3 regions of the Streptomyces sp. GLSS-08 genome follow, and region 3 is predicted to be linked to each of the others. Evidence: riboswitches for the same ligand, from Rfam matches in the RefSeq annotation. Region 3 holds a riboswitch; each other region holds the start of a gene.
The links. A riboswitch is a leader RNA that binds a small molecule or an ion and turns the genes downstream of it on or off. The one in region 3 is predicted to bind cyclic di-AMP.

Region 1: it holds a riboswitch for cyclic di-AMP, as region 3 does, so the genes downstream of both, AC0ZLC_RS21165 (LysM peptidoglycan-binding domain-containing protein) here and AC0ZLC_RS26790 (C40 family peptidase) in region 3, are expected to answer to the same signal.
Region 2: it holds a riboswitch for cyclic di-AMP, as region 3 does, so the genes downstream of both, AC0ZLC_RS15885 (M23 family metallopeptidase) here and AC0ZLC_RS26790 (C40 family peptidase) in region 3, are expected to answer to the same signal.

Annotation. Positions count from the first base shown of each region.
Region 1 covers NZ_JBWJAQ010000011.1:165,251-167,441, forward strand. Annotated here, with positions in the region: gene AC0ZLC_RS21160 (CocE/NonD family hydrolase) at 1-621, shown strand, start outside; cyclic di-AMP (ydaO/yuaA leader) riboswitch at 1,091-1,250, shown strand; gene AC0ZLC_RS21165 (LysM peptidoglycan-binding domain-containing protein) at 1,257-1,991, shown strand; gene AC0ZLC_RS21170 (HAD family hydrolase) at 2,064-2,191, opposite strand, start outside.
Region 2 covers NZ_JBWJAQ010000008.1:6,418-8,608, forward strand. Annotated here, with positions in the region: gene AC0ZLC_RS15880 (phosphatase PAP2 family protein) at 1-314, shown strand, start outside; cyclic di-AMP (ydaO/yuaA leader) riboswitch at 778-935, shown strand; gene AC0ZLC_RS15885 (M23 family metallopeptidase) at 938-1,792, shown strand; gene AC0ZLC_RS15890 (SGNH/GDSL hydrolase family protein) at 2,063-2,191, shown strand, end outside.
Region 3 covers NZ_JBWJAQ010000017.1:126,637-128,827, forward strand. Annotated here, with positions in the region: gene pcrA (DNA helicase PcrA) at 1-730, opposite strand, end outside; cyclic di-AMP (ydaO/yuaA leader) riboswitch at 1,122-1,293, shown strand; gene AC0ZLC_RS26790 (C40 family peptidase) at 1,332-2,191, shown strand, end outside.

The sequences.
Region 1 (2,191 bases), on a different contig from region 3:
CCCGGCGCGACCCGGGACGTGATGTTCGAGCTGAGCGGCATCGGTCACGCCTTCCCGCCGGGGCACCGCATCCGGCTCGCGGTCTCCTCGGCGTACTGGCCCTGGGTCTGGCCCCAGCCGGGCTCGGACGCCGGCTTCACGCTGCACCCGGACGGCAGTTCGCTCGAACTGCCCGTACGCGCGCGGGAGTCGGACCCCTCGATCACCTTCGAGGAGCCTGAGGAGTCGGCGCCGCTGGGCGCGGTCGTCCCGGCGACTCTGGACGAACCCCGCCCGCAACGGCTGGTCGTGCGGGATGTCGCCGCGGGCACCTGGCGACTGGAGGTGGACCCGGGCCTCGGCGGCACCCGGGTGTACCCCGACGGCCTCGAGGTCACGGAGGACGCCCTGGAGACGTACACGACCGGCCAGCGGGATCCCCTGTCCGCCCGCACCCGCTCGGACTGGTCGATCCGGTTCCACCGGCCGGACACCTCCTGGGACGCGCGCGTGGAGACCCACTCCCAAATCACCTGTGAGGCAGATGAGTTCATCACCTCGGACGAGGTGATCTGCCGGGACGGGGACGAGGTCGTCTTCCACCGGACGTGGGAGAGGCGCATCCCGCGCACGGCGGGTTAGGACGACCCGTCTGACAGTTCCCGTCGCCGCCCGGCGGGACTCGGCCCGGCACGCAGCGTCTCCCTCGGCGGCCTGCCCGCCCCCTCCCGGCGGCCCACCCGCTCCCACTCGCGGCAGCCCGCCCGGCCGCCGGGCCGCCGGGCCGCCGGGCCGCCGCGCCACCGGGCCTCCCCACCTTCGAGCCGCCGCCGGTAATGCCCGAGTTGCCTGCCTTAAATCCCCTTTCATGGCGCTTGTTGGCGTGAAATGGGTCACGCGCAAATCGATCTTTTCGCCAGTCCGGCCGGACAAGTATCCCTTTGCTAAAGGCAAGTTGAGTTTCACGTTCCGGTCTAATCGGACCATTTCTCCCCTGGCCAGAGGTAGATCAAATGCCTTGGCAGGGGAAATCGGGCCTTGTTTCGGACATGTGCTCTCGCATACGTTCACGTCGATCCGAGCGGACCCGCCTAATCCTGCCGCCGCTCGGTGACCCCACCCACCCACGCACGGCAGGAGCGGGGGACCCAGGTAAGCCGCCGGTCCGGATCAACGGAACGGCTCGGGGTTAAGTCGCATGTCACCGTGCGGCCGGGCACCTCCCAGCCCGAACCCGACAGCTCACCTCGCAGGCATCGGAGAGGAAGAGTTTCGTCATGGCCGTTCGAGGCAAGCACCGTCGTCCCGGAAACAACGCCCTCACCCGCGGGCTCATCGCCGCCGGAACGGGCGGAGCCGCACTCGCGCTCCCCCTCGTGGGCGCCACCGTTGCGCAGGCAGCGCAGCCGACGCAGGCCGTCCGGTCCGTGCCGGCCGCGGTCCCGCAGGTCCAGCTCGTCACCTACAAGGTGGCCCTGGGCGACACCCTGGCCAAGATCGCGCGTGAGCACACCGAGAACAGCGACTGGAAGAAGCTGTACGAGGCCAACCGCGCGGTCATCGGCAGCGACCCGTCACTGATCCGCCCGGGCCTGAAGCTGACGGTCGGCACGAAGACCGTCAAGGGCGCCGCGACCGGAACCACCACGGCCGCCAAGTCCGCCGTCACCCCCGCGTCCGTGAAGACGTACGCGAACAACCTGGACGGCTGGATCAGGGAAGCCCTGGACATCATGTCCCAGAAGGGCATCCCGGGCAGCTACGACGGCATCCACCGCAACATCATGCGCGAGTCGTCGGGCAACCCGCAGGCCATCAACAACTGGGACTCCAACGCGGTGGCCGGCACCCCGTCCAAGGGTCTCCTCCAGGTCATCGACCCGACCTTCGCCGCGTACCACGTGGACGGCACCTCGATGGACCCGTACGACCCCGTCGCGAACATCACGGCGGCCTGCAACTACGCGGCCGACAAGTACGGTTCGATCGACAACGTCTTCGGCGCGTACTGATCACCGTGCGGGGCCCCGCGCACTGATCACTCGTGCGGGCCCCCGCGCACTGATTCCCGCGCGGGGCCCCGCCTACCGGGCCCCGTGCAGGACCGCGCCGGGTGCTCGCCGCCCGACGGCGTCCGCCGTTCCCCGGTCCCCAGGGCCGGGGAACAGCCGTTCCAGGACGACCGCGATGCCGTCCTCCTCGTTCGAGAGAG
Region 2 (2,191 bases), on a different contig from region 3:
TGCTCAAGCAGGTGTTCGAGCGGGAGCGGCCGCCGAAGGAATGGATCTCGCACGAGGACGTGCACGAGCGGCCCGACTCCTCCTCGTTCCCCTCCGGGCACACCGCCGCGGGCGTGGGGTTCACGGCGGCGGTGGCGGCGGTGTGGCCCCTGGCGGGCGCCGTGTGTGCGGTTCCGGCCGCGATGGTGGCCACCGAACGGGTGCACACCGGCGCCCACTATCCGTCCGACGTCGCGGCCGGAGCGTTGATCGGCCTTGCCGCTGCCGCTCTGGTGCGCAAGAGCCCCCGGCTGGCGCTGCGTCTGCTGCGGTGAGCCCCGGGGAGCACCGCTCTCCACCGTGGCCGCCTCGGTGCGGGTGGCCGTCCGAGCCCTCGGCGGGCCGCGTCTCCACGAGCGGTCCGCCGTCGCCGTCCGTTTGTCCCGGCGGCCGCCGGACGGCGTGCGTCAGATGTCCCTCAAGGTACCGTCTGGACCTTCTGTCCTGTTTAGCCGCATCAGTCCAACTGGTAGGGAATAAGGGCCTCCTGGCGGGGTGGCGCGTGAGCAGCGTCATACCGGTGACAATGCGTCGTGAACCCGGTTTCTCAAGTCTGCGGGATTACCGGGCGATTGCCGACCCGGAAAGATCACTCGTCGACGGACAGTGACCGGCAATCCGGACATGGATCAAGAAATGGGTGTGCACAGAAAACCCACAAGCTTGTCGACGCCCTCTCATGTCGCCTACGTTCACCCTCACTCCGGACGGACGCCCAATCCTGCCGCCGCCCGGAATCCCGCACACTCACCCGTCCACGGCAGGAGCGGGGGACCCACAGGTACGACGCCTGTTCCGGTCTCCGGACAGGCTAGGGGTTGAGCCGCGCGCAACGCGGCCGGGCATCTCCAGCTCGCACCCGACAGCTCACCTCGCAGGCGCCGGAGAGGAATGCACCATGCCCGCGAAGGGTAAGCACCGCCGTCCCAAGTCCCTGCGCCTGACCCGCTCGATCGCCGTCGTCGGCACCGGTGGCGCCGCACTCGCCCTGCCGCTGATGGGAGCCGCGGGCGCCCACGCCGCGACTCCCGCGGCCGCCGTCTCCGCCGCTCCGGAGAAGGCCGCCGCCGCGCCGGCCGCCGCCCAGAAGGCCGCGACGAAGACCTACGCGGTGAAGGCCGGCGACTCCCTCGCGAAGATCGCCGACACGCAGCACGTCACCGGCGGCTGGAAGAAGCTCTACCAGGACAACCGCGCGGTCATCGGGGGCGACCCGGCGCTGATCCACCCGGGTCTGGAGCTGACGCTCGGCGGCAAGGCCGCGTCCCCCGCCGCCCCGTCGTCCGGCAAGACCACCCAGACGACGAAGACGCAGGCCGCTCCGGCCGCGGCCACCAGCAGCTCCGGCTACACCATGCCGGTCGCGGGCGCCACCGTCGGCACCGCCTACAAGACCGCGGGCAGCATGTGGTCCAGCGGCTATCACACCGGCGTCGACTTCGTGGTCCCGACCGGCACCTCCCTCAAGGCCGTCGGACCTGGCACCGTCGTCTCGGCCGGCTGGGGCGGCGCGTACGGCAACCAGGTCGTCATCCGGCACGCCGACGGCCTGTACTCCCAGTACGCCCACCTGTCCTCGTTGTCGGTCTCGGCCGGGCAGACCGTGACCGGCGGCCAGCAGATAGGCCTGTCCGGTGCGACCGGCAACGTCACCGGACCGCACCTGCACTTCGAGATCCGCACCACCCCGGACTACGGCTCGGACGTGGACCCCGTCGCGTACCTGCGCGCACACGGCGTCTCCGTCGGCTGACGCCCGCCCACTCCACCGGAGGCCGGACCCCGATCCCCGGGGTCCGGCCTCCGGCGTGCACGGCGTCGGCGACGGGAAGTGCGGAGCCCGTGCTTCCGGGCGTTGAGGCTCGTCAACCGCCCCTGCGCACCGCCTTATTCCGAGGTTGACCAACACTTGACGAGTGGCTTATCTCACCGACCGTCAACCCCTTCCTACGGTCGCGTAGCTCACATCGGAGGGGAATCATGGGCCGATGTGGCAGACGATTCGAAGAGTGACAACAGATCAGTGATCGGGTCGTACGTGGCGGTGGGGGACAGCTTCACCGAAGGCGTCGGCGATCCCGGTCCGGACGGGGCCTTCGTCGGCTGGGCCGACCGGTTCGCGGTACTGCTCGCCGACCGGCGCCCCGAGGGC
Region 3 (2,191 bases):
CCTGAGCGAGGGTCTCCTCGAAACCTCCTCCCGACTCCGTCCGGGAGGCCCCGGCGGCCTGGGCGGCGAAGTCCTCCTCGTCGATCAGCTCGTTCTTCAGGTTCGAGACCTTGGCGCTGAACGACTTGGGCGGGTAGCGCTTCGGGTCGAGGTCCAGGTCGCGGCAGACCAGGGCCATGAGGCGCTTGGAGTCCGCGGCGTCGTAGATCGAGAACGAGGACGTGAAGCCGAGCCGCTTCGACTCGCGGCGCAGGATGCGGACGCACGCGCTGTGGAAGGTCATCACCCACATCGCGTTCGCGCGCGGGCCGACGAGCTGCTCGACGCGCTCCTTCATCTCGCCCGCGGCCTTGTTCGTGAAGGTGATCGCGAGGATCTGGCCGGGGTGCACGTGCCGCTCGCCCAGCAGATACGCGATGCGGTGCGTGAGCACGCGGGTCTTGCCCGACCCGGCGCCGGCCACGATGAGCAGCGGGGAACCGGCGTGCGCCACGGCCGCGCGCTGGTTCTCGTTCAGCCCGTCCAGCAGCGTCGCCGGGTCCACGGCGGGGCGTGCCGCACCGTCGCGGTAGTACGCGTCCCGGCTCGGGGGCACGTCGAAACGGCCGCCGAACAGGTCGTCCGGAAGCTGCTCCGGCGTCCCGTCCTCGGGCGGCGGCGGGGGCTCTTCCCCGTGGGCCCCGGAGGGCTTGAGGTCCGCCAGGAAGCTGTCGTCAAAGAGGCTGCTCATCGCCTTCCGAGTCTAGGCCGCCCCACTGACAGCCCGTGGCCACGTCGGGACTCCACGGGTCTCCCAGAAGCGGACGGGCGGCCTCCGGCACCACGCGGGAGGCCGCCCGCCGGACACGTTCCCCCTGCCTGGAGCCCGCCGCCCGACCCCGCCTCGCCCTCCGGATCCGCACCGTCACCTCGGGTGACCGGCACGGACGAGACGCACGCCACGTCACGCGGACCGCGGAGACCGTCCGGACACCGAGTCGGCCGGAGGTGCGAAGCGACCCCCGAAAAGAAGGTCACAAAAACGTATCGGGCATATCGGCCATCAACCTTCACAGAAGCCACACGAGTTGGCTAACGTGCCGGTCAGGCCGCCCGACCCAACCGGCGAACGACGCCGGGCCGCGCGGCCTCCGCCGAATCCGGCGCGCCCACGCGGCGGCCGGAACCGGGGACCCACCGATCTTCGGGGTGAATCGGTCCGACCGCCCGTCCGGGCGAGGACCGTAGGGCAACCCTTCCGAACCACCCGCCCGAACCCGACAGCTAACCCGGTAGGCGGATCATGGAAGGAGTCGCCTCTCTTGGCGTCGCAACGCACAACGCGTCCCGCAGTGACGCGCGTAGCGGGCGCACGGGTCCCGGGTCTCGCCACGGCGGCCCTCACCTCCGTGGCCCTGCTCTCGCAGACCGCGAACGCCGCACCCTCGGCCGATTCGAAGCCCAGTCGCGAGGAAGTCCAGAAGAAGGTGGACGACCTCTATCACCAGGCCGGGACGGCCACCCAGCGGTACAACACGGCCAGGGAGAAGAGCCCCAAGCAGCGCACGCGGGACGACACCCCCCGCGACGACGTGGCCGGCCGCACCGAGAGGCCCCCCACCGCGCGCGCGGAACCGGTTCCGTACGCCGTCACCCTGTCCCGCACCGGGGCCGCCGTCTCCGACACCGCCCCCGTCCTGCCGGCCGGCCACACCGCCGAGCAGGCGGCGACGGTGCGCAAGGGGTCCGAGGCCGCCGGGGGGCCGGAGAAACCGGCCGTGCCGCAGCGGACGCTGAAGTCGGCCAAGGCGCAGGTGCAGCGGAAACTCGCCGACGCCCGCGGACTGCTCGCGCAGCTCACCGCGGCGGAGAAAGCGCGGCTCACGGCGGTCGAGGAGCGGCAGCGGGAAGCCGCGGAGCGCAGGACCGAGGAGCCGGCCCAGCAGCAGACCGCCCAGGAGAAGCCTCGCCCGGAGGCGCCCGCCCGGCAGGACCCGGACTCCCCGGCCGACGGCCCGGGCAGCACGGCGGACGCCCCCTCGTACGCCCCTACGCCCGGTACGGTGCTCGCCACGGACGGTCCGTCCTACGCCACCACGGCCGGCACGGTACTCACCACGGACGACCCGTCCTACGCCACCACGGCCGGCACGGTACTCACCACGGACGGTCCGTCCTACGCCACCACGGCCGGCACGGTACTCACCACGGA